2 regions of the Brucella sp. IR073 genome follow, and region 2 is predicted to be linked to the other one. Evidence: predicted binding sites of a transcription regulator. Region 2 holds the regulator's gene; the other holds the start of a gene.

Region 1 (7,362 bases), on a different contig from region 2:
GTCATCGGCAGTTCGATCGGGCTGCAACTAGCGGGCATCTCGCCATTGCCCGAAGCGCTGCCTGACGGTGCGCTGGTTCTCATTTCCGGGTCCGCCGACGAGCCGATGGGTCGTATTGAACGCGACGCGGAGGAGGAACGGCGGCAGGAAGCGGAAATCGTCGCGTGGTTGAAGCGCACCATCCGGCCCGGCATCAGGCTGGTAACCATATGTTCCGGCGCGCTGCTTGCCGCCCACGCTGGTCTTCTGGACGGCTATGAATGCACCACGCATCACGCATCGATGTTGGATCTGAAGCGGATTACCCCCTTGGCGACGGTGCGCGAAAACCGGCTCTATGTGGAGGATCGCGAGCGGCTGACCAGCGCTGGAATCACCGCAGGCATCGATTTGATGCTTCATCTCGTGGCGCGAGAGGCGGGCCATGCCACAGCGCTCGCCGTTGCCCGCTATCTGGTCGTCTATCTCAGGCGCAGCGGCAGCGACCCGCAGCTCTCGCCCTGGCTCGAAGGCCGCAACCACATCCATCCGGCCATCCACCGCGCGCAGGACGCCATCGCCGCCGACCCGGCGCGGGATTGGTCCGTTGAACGATTGGCCGACATCGCGGCCACCAGCCCGCGCAACTTATCGCGCCTGTTCAACGAGCATACCGGCATGAGCGTTACCGACTATGTGAACCGGCTGCGGATCGCCCTCGCCCGCGAGCTGGTCGCCGGCTCACGGCTCGATATGGAAAGCGTCGCCGAAAAGGCCGGCTTCGCCTCCACCCGGCAATTCCGCCGTGCCTGGAACCGGATCCATGGGGCACCGCCGTCGCGGAGTCGGGGTATGACCTAGGCCGCCTGCGCAGTAACTTTTCTATTTGAAATGCCGGCGAACAGCGCCCTCCTGTCCCGTCGGCGTTAAAATCGCATTTGGTAACAAAGCCCGATTGCAGCCTTTACCCCTATTCTTCCCCCACCACCAGATGCAGTTCCTTCCCCACCAGCTTCGCCAGATGCTGCAAGCGCCCTTCGGGCCGCTCGGCCACCAGATCGGCGTGCTCCTTTGGCACGACGAGTTCAAGGCCGCCATTCTCCAGCTTGCGCCATTCGAGGCGGGGAATGATGGCGGGCATGGAGGCGGAGAGGAGATAGACGACGCGCAGGAGGGCACCCAGAAGCTTGGCGCGTTCGCGCAGGCGCGGGGTGGCGAGCTTGACGATCTCAGGGGCGACGGCGTCGTCCACCACGCCCTCATGGCGGAAATAATTGGCGAGCGCCATATAGGAGCGGCCTGCATGATCGATGCCGCCGAAGGAGCCGTGGGCGATGAGGTTCAATGCCTGCGAGCCTCGATAGTCCGGATGCGCGCGCCAGCTGATGTCCGCGAGCAGGCAGGCGGCACGGCGATAGCGGGCCTCGTCCTCCGTCTCGTCATAGCCCAGCGCGGCGAAGGCTTTTTCCGTCCAGTCCGCCAGTTCATGCGCATGGCGCGGCGAACGGGCGCGCAGGATGGCCGTTTCCTCCGCCGCCGCCAGCAGCGGATCGGAACGTTGTTCCTTTTTCGACAGGAGCGAATAAAGATAACCCTCGCGCACGCCCAGCGCCGAGAAGACGATCTTCGAAGGCTTCATGCGGCGGATGGTTTCGAGCAGAACGATCGCGCCATAGGAGAGCAATTGGCGGCGGTTCTTCGACACCGCGTCGATGCCGCGCATATGATCGACATCGCCCTTGGCGACGCGAATCAGGAAGCTCTGCGCCTCCTTCGGGTCTATCTCATAAGCATGCATGATGTGGAGGGGGTAGTGCTTTACATTCATGTGCAGCTTGGCGAGGTTTCGCCAAGTGCCGCCCACCGCATAGAAGATGCGACCCTCCCCTTCCTTCAATAGGGTCGCCCGGTCAAGCTCCGTTCGGGCGATCTGTACCGCATCCGTGAGCTTGCCGTTTGAGAGATCCTGAAGGCGCAGGCCGCCCAGCGGCAGCGTGATGCCGTCGCCGATGGCATGGCCGCGCACGTCAACCAGCTCGAGGCTGCCGCCGCCGAGATCACCGGCGATGCCATCGGGATCGTGGAAGCCGGAGATGACGCCGAGCGCCGAATAATAGGCTTCTTCCTTGCCCGAGAGCACCTGGATGGGCGCGCGCAGCACGGCTTCTGCCTCCGCGATGAAGGCGGAACCGTTTTCCGCCTCGCGCGCGGCGGCGGTGGCGAGGGCGTGAATAGACGTCGCGCCGGCCTGCTCGGCCAATGCGCGGAAGCGGCGCAGGGCGCTCAAGGCGCTCTCCACGGATTTTTCATTGAGGCGACCGGTCTTTGCCAGCCCCTTGCCAAGCCCGCACAGAATTTTCTCGTTGAAAAGCACCGTCGGGGAGCGGACGATGCCTTCATAAACGACGAGGCGGACCGAGTTCGATCCGATATCGATGACCGCGACCGGCTGGCGCCCTTTCAGGCGCCCCTGCGCCACCGTCCCCTGACCCTGGGGCAAACTCATGCGCTGCGGTTTCTCTCGGCGCGGGCGCGCTTGCGATGGGCAATAAGGCGCGGCGCCGAGGATTTCAGCGATTTGCCACGCCCTGACAGGCTGGGATTGGTCATGAAGTATTCCTGCGCGTTGAAGGCTTCTTCTCCCTCGGCGGGTTTTATCCGGCGAGAGGTACCATCGGCAAGTAGTTCGTAGCTCTGCTGATTGTCAATGATGTTGGCAAGCATGATCTGCGAAAGCACCTGCTGATGCACTGTGGCGTTGGTGATCGGCACCAGCGTTTCCACGCGGCGGTCGAGATTGCGCGGCATCATGTCAGCGGAACCGATATAGACCAGCGCCTTTTCCGAGGGCAGGCCATGGCCGTTGCCGAAGCAGAAGATACGGCTGTGCTCCAGGAACCGCCCGACGATGGACTTGGCACGGATATTCTCGGAAAGGCCCGGCACGTTGGGCCGCAGGCAGCATATACCGCGCACCACCAGGTCGATCTCCACCCCGCCCATGCTGGCACGGTAGAGCGCGTCGATGATCTGCGGATCGACCAGCGAATTCATCTTCATCCAGATGGCGGCGGGACGCCCGGCCTTGGCATGAGCGATTTCGTCGTCGATATGCTTCAGGATGCGGTCGCGCAGCGTCAGCGGCGAAACGGCAAGGCTCATCTCCTCTGCCGGCTGGGCATAGCCGGTGATGAAATTGAAGATATGCGATACATCGCGAGCGATGACCGGGTCCGACGTGAAGAAGGACAGGTCGGTATAGATGCGCGCGGTGATGGGATGATAATTGCCGGTGCCGAGATGGACATAGGTTCGCAGGCGCGCATCCTCGCGGCGGACCACCAGCGACATCTTGGCGTGGGTCTTCAGCTCGATGAAGCCGAAGACGACCTGCACGCCGGCGCGCTCCAGGTCGCGTGCCCAGCGGATATTGGCTTCCTCGTCGAAGCGGGCCTTCAATTCCACCAGCGCCGTCACGGATTTCCCCGCTTCCGCCGCGTCCACCAACGCCCGGACGATGGGGCTGTCGTTGGAGGTTCGGTAGAGCGTCTGCTTGATCGCCAGCACATCCGGGTCCTGAGCTGCCTGACGCAGGAACTGAACCACGACGTCGAACGATTCGTAGGGGTGGTGGACGACGATGTCCTTTTCCCGGATAGCCGCGAAGCAATCGCCGCCATGCTCGCGAATACGTTCGGGAAATCGCGGGTTATAGGGCACGAATTTCAGATCCGCGCGTGGGATGGCAACGATCTCGGAGATCATGTTGAGCGCCAGAAGGCCGTTGAGCACGCTGATGCGGTTATCAGGCACGCCAAGCTCGGTGGCGACGAAGAGGCGCAGTCCCTCCGGCATCTCCTTATCGAACTCGATGCGGATGACCTGGCCGCGGCGGCGGCGCTTCAGGGCGCTCTCGAACAGGCGCACAAGGTCTTCCGCCTCTTCCTCCACTTCGATATCGCTGTCCCTGATGATGCGGAAGGTACCGGCGCCCTTCACCTCATAGCCGGGGAAAAGCTTGCCGATGAACAGGCTGACCGCATTTTCGAGTGAGATGAAGCGGAAATTGCCGTTGTCAGCGGGAAGCTGGATGAAGCGCTTGAGCGCCGTGGGCAGACGCAGGAGCGCGGTCATGGGATGATTATCGGCGCGGCGCGCAAGCTGCAGCGCGATGGAGAAGCCGAGATTCGGGATGAACGGGAACGGGTGCGCCGGGTCGATGGAAAGCGGCGTCAGCACGGGGAAGATGGTTTCGAGGAAATGGCCCTCCAGCCAGCTCTTCTCGCTGTCAGTCAGCGCGTCCGGCTTGACAATCTCGATCTTTTCCTTGGCAAGCTCGCCGAGGAGCACATGGAGGTCCTCCTGCTGGGCCGCCTGCAGCTTGCCCACTTCCTCGAGGACGAAATCAAGCTGCTCCTGCGGCGTGCGGCCATCGGCGCTGCGCGTGGCGATGCCAGCGCGCACCTGCCCGGCAAGGCCGGCAATGCGCACCATGAAGAACTCGTCGAGATTGGTCGCGGAAATGGAGAGAAAGCGCACGCGCTCCAGGAGCGGCTGCTTCTCATTGCGGGCTTCCTCCAGCACACGGCGATTGAACTGCAGCCAGGAGAATTCGCGATTGACGAAGCGGTCCGGGCTTTCCAGGAGCGACAATTCGCCCGGCGCAGCTGCCGCCTCCGCTTCGATCCGCGTCGCGGCTTCTTCAACGATGGTCGTGTTCACTTCGTTCATCTCACCCACTCTCCGTTGCCGTCCGGAACAGCCCGCACAAGCACGAAACCTATGAAACTATTATGACAGTATGATAGCATGGGAGGGCGAATGCCCGGTAAACGCGCGCCTGTCTCTTCGGCGGCATCCTCATCGTCGGCATCACCCAGCCGCTGCGCACGCCGCCCCTCCGCCATGTGCTCGACTGGAATTCGGCTTGAAATATCCGCCGATTTGATCCAAACCGCTTTCGAAAACAGATCGTCCACGGTAACAGGTGGCGCGATTGTCCCGTGATCCCGAAAGCTCAGGGCTTGGCGGGATCGTCCTCGGTTAATGCCGGAGCCTGCCCATGTCCGATCATGCCATTCCTCATTTCCAAAACGATGCCGGCCATCGCGCCATCGAAATCGGTGTGCACGAGTTCATGTGCGTCGGCGCCAATCCGCCCTTCGACCACCCTCATGTCTATCTCGACATGGGCGATAGCGACGAAACCGTGTGCCCCTATTGCTCGACGCATTATAAATATAACGCGGCCCTCCACGCCACGGAGACGAGGCCTGAGGGCTGTCTCTACGTTCTGACGAACGTTTGAGCCATTTCCCGTTGAGATGGAGACGCTAGCGCCAGCCACCGCCGCTCCATGAGCATGACACCCGCCGCCAAACACATCATTATTTCCGGTGCAGGCATTGCGGGGCTGACCGCGGCGCTGGCGCTGGCGGCGAGGGGGTTCAGCGTCAGCATTTTCGACAGGACGCCCAAGCTCTCCGAGGTCGGCGCGGGATTGCAGCTTGCCCCTAACGCCACGCGGCTGCTCGACCGGCTCGGGGTCATGGACCGGCTCTTACCGCAGGCGGTGGCGCCGGATGCGCTTTATCTCAAGAATGGTGCGAACGGCAAAACCCTGACCCGCATGGGGCTGGGGCCGGTAGCGGAAGCGCGCTGGAACGCGCCCTATATCGTCTGCCACCGCGCCGATCTGCAGGCGGCGCTGGTCCGGGCGGCGGAAAAGCACCCCGCCATCACCCTCAAGCTGGGCGCCAATGTCATTTCCCATAGCGTGAACGAAAGCGGCGTGACGGCACAGATCGATGCCGGAGACCGAATCGAGGAGCACCAAGGCGCGCTGCTCATAGGCTGCGACGGGGTGTGGTCGATGCGCCGCGCCGTCTCCGCTCAAGATGGCGCGCAGTTCACCGGACACATCGCCTGGCGTGCGAGCCTCGCCGCCGGGTCTGTACCCGACATCTTCATGACAACGCTTGGCGAGCGGAACAGCGTGTCGGCATGGCTCGGCCGGGGCGTGCATTTCATCGCCTATCCGGTCAAGGCCGGGAAAGCGTTCAATTTCGTCGCCATCACCAGGGGACGCGATCCTGGGCGGGAATGGTCGTCGAAGGGCGACAGCATCGCGCTGCAAGCGGCCTTTTCCGGCTGGCATCCGGCGATCCACGCTGTCATCCGCGCGGCGGCGGAGCAATGGACCTTCTGGCCGCTGTTCCAGATGCCCTCCCCCCGCTTCATCCTGAGCGCACGCACGGTCCTTCTCGGCGACGCCGCCCATGCGATGACGCCCTTTGCAGCGCAAGGCGCGGCGATGGCGATCGAAGATGCCTGCGCGCTCGCGGCGGCCTTGTCCGGTGAGGAAGCCGAATGGCCCGCGGCGCTCGCCCGGTTCAACGAAGAGCGCACGGCCCGCATCGCAAAGGTGGCGCGGCGCGGGTCACTGAACCGTTTCGCCTATCACGCGGCCGGGCCCTTGGCGCTGGGGCGGAATATGCTGTTTCGCGCACGGCCGCCGGAGCGGTTTCTGGACGATCTGGACTGGCTTTATGGGTATGACGGGACGGGGTTTGGGCTATAGAGCAGCGCTGCCGATTTAAGATGAAAACGCCGGCGGGACACCTCCACTGTCCCGCCGGCATTTTCTATTTGTACGCAATCCTCAATGCAAAATCTGGCTCAGGAACAGCTTCGTCCGCTCGTGCTGCGGGTTGTCGAAGAATTCCTTCGGTGAGTTCTGCTCGACGATCTGGCCCTGATCCATGAAGATGACGCGGTTGGCGACCTGGCGGGCGAAGCCCATTTCGTGGGTGACGCAGACCATGGTCATGCCTTCCTCAGCGAGCGAGACCATGGTGTCGAGCACTTCCTTGATCATTTCAGGGTCGAGCGCCGAGGTCGGCTCGTCGAATAGCATGATGCGAGGGTTCATGCAGAGCGAGCGGGCGATGGCCACGCGCTGCTGCTGGCCGCCGGAGAGCTGGCCGGGATATTTGTTCGCCTGCTCGGGGATTTTCACCCGCTCCAGATAGTGCATGGCGATCTCTTCCGCCTTCTTTTTCGGCATCTTGCGCACCCAGATCGGCGCGAGCGTGCAATTCTCCAGGATCGTCAGATGCGGGAAGAGGTTGAAGTGCTGGAAGACCATGCCGACCTCGCGGCGCACCTCGTCGATCTTCTTCAAATCGTTGGTCAGCTCCTTGCCGTCGACGATGATCTTGCCCTTCTGGTGCTCTTCCAGCCGGTTGATGCAGCGGATCATGGTGGACTTGCCCGATCCGGACGGCCCGGCGACCACGATACGCTCGCCGCGCATGACCTTCAAATTGATGTCGCGCAGCACATGGAAATCGCCATACCATTTGTGCATGTTGACGATCTCGA
Region 2 (7,362 bases):
CAAGACCGGCGTCGGCGTGTTCGGCCTCGCTTTCTATGAAAACAATGCCGACAAGCTGAAGGTCGCCACCGTCGACGGCGTCACCCCGTCGGTCGAGACCATCTCCAGCGGCAAATATCCGGTTTCGCGCCCGCTGTTCTTCTACGTGAAGAAGGCTCACATCGGCGTCATCCCGGGCCTGAAGGAATATGTCGATTTCTTCCTGTCTGACCAGATGATCGGCCCTGACTCGCCGCTGGCCGATTACGGCCTGGTTCCGGCTCCGGAATCCGAGCGCGTCGCCCAGCGCGAAGCCTTCGACGGCGGAAAGACCATGCAGGCCAAGTAAGGCTTGACCGAGGGCATGGGCGAACTCCGCCCATGCCCGCCTAACTTAAATGGGGCAACCGGGGAAATCTGATGTCCGTAATGCTGGTTCTGCTTATCGTCTTCGGAATAGGCCTCGTCGGTTATTTTGTCGGGCGCCAGCGTGCGCGCGCCAAGGAAACCGTGGGCGTCAAGGTCCATTCCCGCGCCCATTACCATGGCTGGTGGGTCTTCCTGGTCACGGTGCTTCCGGCGATTCTCTTCATCGTTATCTGGGCTGCCGGCTCGGCGATCTATCTTGAGCAATCGGCCAAGGGGAGCCTGCCGCCGCAGACCGCGGAGAGCGCCCTTGCCAGCCGCAGCCTTGCGCTGGGCATGGTGCAAAGCCTCGCGGACGGGCTTGACCGCCTCGATCCGGTCGAGCGCCAGAACCTGCCGCAGACCTACACCGAACTGCGGACTCTTCTCGCCGCCAAGGGCGTAGCGCTTGCCTCCGAAGGCCAGGACTATATGGTTCCCATCGCCGAGCGCTGGAACAGCCAGGCCGCCATGGCGCGCACCATCGGCGCGGCCATCGCCATCGCGCTCGCCATTGCCGGGCTCGTCTTCGGCCTTTCCGGCATCCATCCCCGCGCCCGCGCCCGCAACAATGTGGAACGCATCGTGCTCTGGGGATTGCTCGCCGCCTCCACCATCGCGATCCTCACCACTGTTGGCATCATCTTCTCGATGCTGTTCCAGACGATCACATTCTTCAGTTCCGTCTCGCCCGCGAGCTTCTTCTTCGGAACGGTCTGGGATCCGCGCTTCGCCGGGGCGGGCTCCGAGGGCGCGGCAGGGCAGTTCGGCCTGATCCCGCTTCTCGCCGGCACGCTCTATATCGCCTTCGTCGCCATGCTGGTGGCGGTGCCCATCGGCCTCTTCGCCGCCATCTACATGGCCGAATACGCAACGCCCAAGGTACGCTCGATCGTCAAGCCGCTCCTGGAAATCCTGGCGGGCATCCCCACCATCGTCTACGGCTTCTTCGCGCTCATTACGGTCGGCCCCTTCCTGCGCGATATGAGCGCGGCGATATCGGGCGGCCCGGCCTTCATCATGGCGCAGAGCGTTCTGACGGCGGGCCTCGTCATGGGCATCATGCTTATCCCCTTCGTCTCGTCGCTGTCGGATGACATCATCACCGCCGTGCCCCGCGCCATGCGCGACGGCTCGCTCGGCCTCGGCGCCACAAGGTCGGAGACGATCAAGCGCGTCATCCTCCCAGCCGCACTTCCCGGCATCGTCGGCGCGCTGCTCTTGACCGCCTCCCGCGCCGTCGGCGAAACCATGATCGTCGTGCTTGCTGCCGGCGTCGCCGCCAGGATCAACATCAACCCGTTCGATGCGATGACCACCATCACGGTCAAGATCGTAAACCAGCTGACCGGCGACCTCGAATTCAACTCGCCGCAGACGCTGGTCGCCTTCGCGCTCGGCATCACGCTTTTCTTCCTCACCCTCGCGATGAACGTGTTCGCCCTCTATATCGTGCGCAAGTACCGGGAGCAGTACGAATGACTGACGCAACGCTCAATTCGAACATGGCGGTCGCGACAAGCCGTCCGGTGCGGCGCGACATCGGCCTGAAGCGCCGCTACGCGGCGGAACGCCGGTTCCGTTTCTACGGCATCGCCGCCATTGCCATCGGCATCTTCTTCCTGTTCGCGCTGCTCTTCTCGGTCATCTCCAATGGCTACACCGCCTTTTGGCAGACGACCATCGAGCTGCCGGTAAAGCTGGACGAGAAGATCATCGACCCGCAAAATCAGCGCGCCACCAATCCGGAAGTGCTGATGACGGCCAATTATCCGCTCGTGGTGCGCAACGCCCTCGCGGAGAAACTGGGCGTTTCCCCATCCGACCGTCCGGCGATGCGCGACATCACCAAGTTCTTCTCGGATGGCGTCCGCAACCAATTGCGCGAGATGGTCACCGCCAATCCCTCGCTGATCGGCACGACGCAGACCATTCCCGTGCTCGCCGCCGGCGACATCGACTCCGCCTTCAAGGGCCAGATCGACCTCTCCGTGGACGAGGCCAATCGCAAGGTCTCCGACCGTCAGGTCGGCTGGATGAAGACGCTCACCGGCGAAGGTCTGATGAAGGAGGAGTTCAACACCGGCCTCTTCACCTTCGGCGCGTCGAGCCGCCCCGAAACCGCCGGCCTCGGCGTGGCGCTCATCGGCTCGCTCTATATGATGCTGATCGTGCTGGCACTGTCCCTGCCCATCGGCGTCGCCGCCTCCATCTATCTGGAAGAATATGCCAAGAAGAGCCGCCTGACGGATCTCATCGAGGTCAATATCAACAATCTGGCGGCCGTGCCTTCCATCGTCTACGGCCTCCTGGGGCTCGCCGTGTTCATCAATTTCTTCGGCCTGCCCCGCTCGGCCTCGCTGGTCGGCGGCCTGGTGCTGACGCTGATGACCCTGCCGACGATCATCATCGCCACCCGCGCTGCGCTGCGCGCTGTGCCGCCCTCAATCCGCGCCGCGGCGCTGGGTCTCGGCGCGTCGAAGACGCAGACGGTTTTCCATCATGTGCTGCCGCTCGCCGCGCCCGGCATCATGACCGGCACCATCATCGGCCTTGCCCATGCGCTGGGCGAAACCGCGCCGCTGCTGCTCATCGGCATGGTCGCTTTCGTCGTCGGCTATCCGACTACGCCGCTCGATCCCTCGACCGCGCTGCCGGTGCAGATTTATATGTGGGCCAATGAGGCGGAGCGTGCCTTTGTCGAGCGCACGTCCGGCGCTATCATCGTGCTGCTCCTGTTCCTCGCGGTCATGAATATTGGTGCCATCATCCTGCGCCGCCGTTTCGAGCGCCGCTGGTAAACCGGGAGATGTGAAGAAATGAACCTGATGACCGAACGATCTCTCGAAAAAGCAGTGGGGGAGAAGATGAACGCTGTCACCGCCAAGAACAAAATGAAGGGCGAGAAGGTTTCCGTCTTCTACGGCGCGAAACAAGCGCTGTTCGACGTCGATCTCGACATTCCCGAGAAGATGGTGACGGCGCTGATCGGCCCCTCCGGCTGCGGCAAGTCCACCTTCCTGCGCTCGCTCAACCGCATGAACGATACGGTCGAGGGCTGCCGCGTGACCGGCAACATCACCCTCGACGGCGAGGATATCTACGATCCGAAGATCGACGTCGTCGAGCTTCGGGCGCGTGTGGGGATGGTCTTCCAGAAGCCCAATCCTTTCCCCAAGTCGATCTATGAGAATGTTGCCTACGGCCCGCGCATTCATGGCCTCGCCAAGAACCGTCACGAGCTGGATGAAATCGTGGAGAGCAGCCTGCGCCGCGCCAGCCTGTTCGAAGAGGTGAAGGATCGTCTGCATGATGCCGGCACCGGCCTTTCCGGGGGCCAGCAGCAGCGCCTCTGCATCGCCCGTGCCATTGCGGTGAGCCCGGAAGTGATTTTGATGGACGAGCCTTGCTCCGCGCTCGACCCCATCGCCACCGCCAAGGTGGAAGAGCTGATCGACGAGCTGCGCCAGAACTACACCATCGTCATCGTGACGCACTCGATGCAGCAGGCGGCTCGCGTGTCGCAGCGCACCGCCATGTTCCACCTGGGCAATCTGGTCGAGGTCGGCGACACCGAGATGATGTTCACGACGCCCAAGGAAAAACGCACCCAGGATTACATCACCGGACGCTTCGGCTGACGGGCTGGTCTGGAAGAAATTGAGGACAAACGAAATGCCATCCCAGCACACAGTCCGCTCCTATGATGAGGAGTTGAAGTTCCTGGCGCACAAGATCGCCGAGATGGGCGGCCATGCCGAGCGCATGGTCGAGCAATCGGTCGAGGCCATCGTCAATGCCGACAACGCGCTCGCGCAGCGCGTCATCTCCGATGACCTGATCCTTGACGCCAGCGAGCGCGAGATCGACGACCGCGCCGTCACCATCATCGCCAAGCGCCAGCCCATGGCCTCGGACCTGCGCGAGATCATCGGCGCCATCCGCATCTCCTCCGATCTGGAGCGCGTCGGCGACCTCGGCAAGAACATTGCCAAGCGCGTCGCCGCCGTGTCGGATACCCGCCAGCCGATCAAGGTCTATCGCGGCCTGCAGACGCTGGCCGAACTGGCGCTGACGCAGCTGAAGGAAGTGCTCGACGCCTTTGCATCGCGCTCGGTCGCCCAGATCAACATCGTGCGCGACCGCGACGACGAGATCGATGCCATGTACACCTCGCTGTTCCGCGAGCTCTTGACCTATATGATGGAAGACCCGCGCAACATCTCGGCCTGCACGCATCTTCTCTTCTGCGCCAAGAACATCGAGCGCATCGGCGACCATGCGACCAATATCGCCGAGACGGTCTATTACATCGTCACCGGCCAGCAGATGCCGCCCGATCGCCCGAAGGAAGATCTGAGCCACGGCATCGTCGTGGACGAGGCGAAGCGGGCTTAACCAGCTCGCACCCTCCCTCCCCGCAAGGGGGAAGGAGGGTGCGAGCCCTGCCCGGTGGGGGTGGCGGGGATGCCTTGGGGGCCGGCATATCCGCTTCGACAAGCATATTCTAATGAGGAACTGCTGAAATGGCCCATGCACCCAAAGTCGCGGTTGTCGAAGACGAGGAGGCGCTGAGCGTCCTCCTGCGTTACAATCTCGAGGCGGAAGGCTATCTGGTCGATACTATCCTGCGCGGGGACGAGGCGGAAATCGCCTTGCGCGAGAATGTGCCTGATCTCCTGATCCTCGACTGGATGCTGCCCGGCGTCTCCGGCATCGAGCTTTGCCGCCGCCTGCGCCAGCGGGTGGAAACGGAGCGCCTGCCGATCATCATGCTGACCGCGCGCGGCGAAGAGAGCGAGCGGGTGCGAGGCCTTGGCGTCGGTGCGGACGATTATGTCGTGAAGCCCTTCTCGACCCCGGAACTGCTCGCCCGCGTCAAGGCGATGCTGCGCCGCGCCAAGCCGAGCCTGCTTTCCCACGTGCTGAAAGTGGGTGACCTCGTGCTCGACCGCGAGCAGCACCGCGTCTACCGCAAGGACCGGGAAATCCGCTTAGGGCCCACGGAATTTCGCCTGCTCGAATATTTCATGATGTCGCCGGGCCGCGTCTTTTCGCGCAGCCAGTTGCTGGACGGTGTCTGGGGGCCGGATATCTATGTCGATGACCGCACGGTGGACGTTCATGTCGGGCGTTTGCGCAAGGCCATCAATACGGGTCGTGCCGTCGATCCGATTCGCACGGTTCGGGGCGCCGGCTACTCGTTCGGGTAGATAATATTGTGGCAAAGCGCCAATAAAGTGAAAGATTTATAAAAAGTAAATATTACTATACTGGTAAGTATTATTAAGAAATAGTTAGGAAAACGGCAGGATATTATGTTTATCCCGCCGTTTTTCTTCGTTGCCATTCTTTGGCCTAAAACATGCGTCCTCATGGCTGCCTTCGTTGAGGTGTCCAAGCATGAGACTGAGCTTTTGAAGAGCGCTGAAAACTGGAAAATCCTGGCCGTGGCCGGTGCGATTATCGCGCCTGTCGTCATGACGGGATGCACGACGTCGAAGGGCAGCGGATCCGGCCAATCGGCCAAGGGAACCGTCTCGCAGTCGAGTGCGTCGGGCTATGGCTATACGGCTGGCGGCAAGAAAACCTACGCCTATACCGCCAAAGACAGGGAATGCCTCAAGCGGGCAATGTATTTCGAATCGAACCGCTCCAGCGAGGATGGCTTTCTCGCGGTCGGAACGGTGGTGATGAACCGCCTGGCCTCCGGCAGATATCCGGACACGATCTGCGGCGTCGTCGGCCAGAAGAACCAGTTTGCGCCCGGCGTGCTCTCCCGCCCGATGAAATCGCTCCCGGAACTCGATGAAGCCGCGGATGCGGTGCTGCGCGGCGAGCGGCACCCCAAGGTGAAGCAGGCCATGTTCTTCCACACGGCCGGGCTGAAATTCCCCTATCGCAACATGCACTATGTACTGGTGGCGGGCGGCAATGCCTTCTATGAGAAGCGCCGCCGCGACGGCTCGCTCGAAACGCCGATCCTCGAGACCCCGCGCCTCATCGCCGCCGCCGATGTGCTGAAGCCGGCAATGCCCGCCTTGGGCCACGAGCGTGCGGTGCCGATTCCTACGGCCTCGCCCGTCGACCGGACGATGGTCGCCAGCATTGCGTCTGACCAGGGCTTCGGCCCCCGCGCCAAGGGGGATCGCGTGACGCGCGCCCCGACGGCACGGGTCGAGACGGTCGCCTGGCAGACCGGCCCCGCCCCGGTGCGCATGGGAACCACCACGACCTCCACGCAAATCGAACTGGGCTATGATTCAGGCCGCAAGCCCATCGACGCGATCGGTGAGTTGCTGCTTAAACAGGACAGGCCTGAGCCGGCGTTTCAGTAGGATAATATCGGCGCACGGAATCGCCGAAGCAATTTGCTTCTTGTTGGAAGCGCTGTCCGCCAACATATGATTGTTACCGCGGTCTCACCCGCACCGGAAACGGCTGATAGATCACCATCGGCGGCCCGAACGGCCGGTAGAACGGTTCGTCGAAGGCCGCGCGGCGGGCTGCCCGCCGGTCGAGATCGAGTTGCAGCAGGCAGTTGGCGAGCGCGTCGGTATTGGGCCGGAAGCCATAGGCGCGGCAGGTCTGGATGTCGGCGGCGCGCCGCTCCTCGGGCGTCATCGTCGTGCATCCGGTAAGCGCGGCGGTGAGAAGGATACCACAGAACGCAAGTTTCTTCATGGGTCGGTCTTTCCTGATCCGCTGCCGACTATAGCAGAGGGCGCGGTGCGATGGCTACTGGCGCGAGAGGGTAGCCAGCTTCGGTCTGCGGGAGTATGAAGAAAGCCTTTCGTCCATTTCAATGATCGGATGCGCCATGACCATACATTCCCGCGATGCAATCATCGATCCCGTCAAGCTCGACCGTCTGGCGGAGGTGGCCGTCAAGGTCGGCCTGCAGCTCCAGCAGGGGCAGGATCTGGTCATCACCGCGCCTGTCGCCGCCCTGCCGCTGGTGCGCCGCATCGCCGAGCA

The links. The regulator PhoB, encoded in region 2, activates phosphate uptake and scavenging genes when phosphate is short. The targets are predictions, from matches to a motif close to TGTCATNNANCTGTCAT.
Region 1: a site for PhoB is predicted at 4,762-4,778, ahead of ACOWVG_RS03305 (RNA degradosome polyphosphate kinase). Genes of this name have one in related genera too.

The regions. Positions count from the first base shown of each region.
Region 1 covers NZ_JBAKHD010000001.1:662,936-670,297, reverse strand. The annotation lists gene ACOWVG_RS03315 (GlxA family transcriptional regulator) at 1-840, shown strand, start outside; gene ppx (exopolyphosphatase) at 950-2,485, opposite strand; gene ACOWVG_RS03305 (RNA degradosome polyphosphate kinase) at 2,482-4,665, opposite strand; gene ACOWVG_RS03300 (zinc-finger domain-containing protein) at 5,042-5,287, shown strand; gene ACOWVG_RS03295 (FAD-dependent monooxygenase) at 5,336-6,559, shown strand; gene ACOWVG_RS03290 (amino acid ABC transporter ATP-binding protein) at 6,641-7,362, opposite strand, start outside.
Region 2 covers NZ_JBAKHD010000002.1:286,284-293,645, reverse strand. The annotation lists gene ACOWVG_RS05170 (PstS family phosphate ABC transporter substrate-binding protein) at 1-328, shown strand, start outside; gene pstC (phosphate ABC transporter permease subunit PstC) at 400-1,866, shown strand; gene pstA (phosphate ABC transporter permease PstA) at 1,863-3,185, shown strand; gene pstB (phosphate ABC transporter ATP-binding protein PstB) at 3,252-4,025, shown strand; gene phoU (phosphate signaling complex protein PhoU) at 4,060-4,782, shown strand; gene phoB (phosphate regulon transcriptional regulator PhoB) at 4,911-5,597, shown strand; gene ACOWVG_RS05140 (cell wall hydrolase) at 5,760-6,722, shown strand; gene ACOWVG_RS05135 (hypothetical protein) at 6,796-7,068, opposite strand; gene ACOWVG_RS05130 (aminopeptidase) at 7,205-7,362, shown strand, end outside.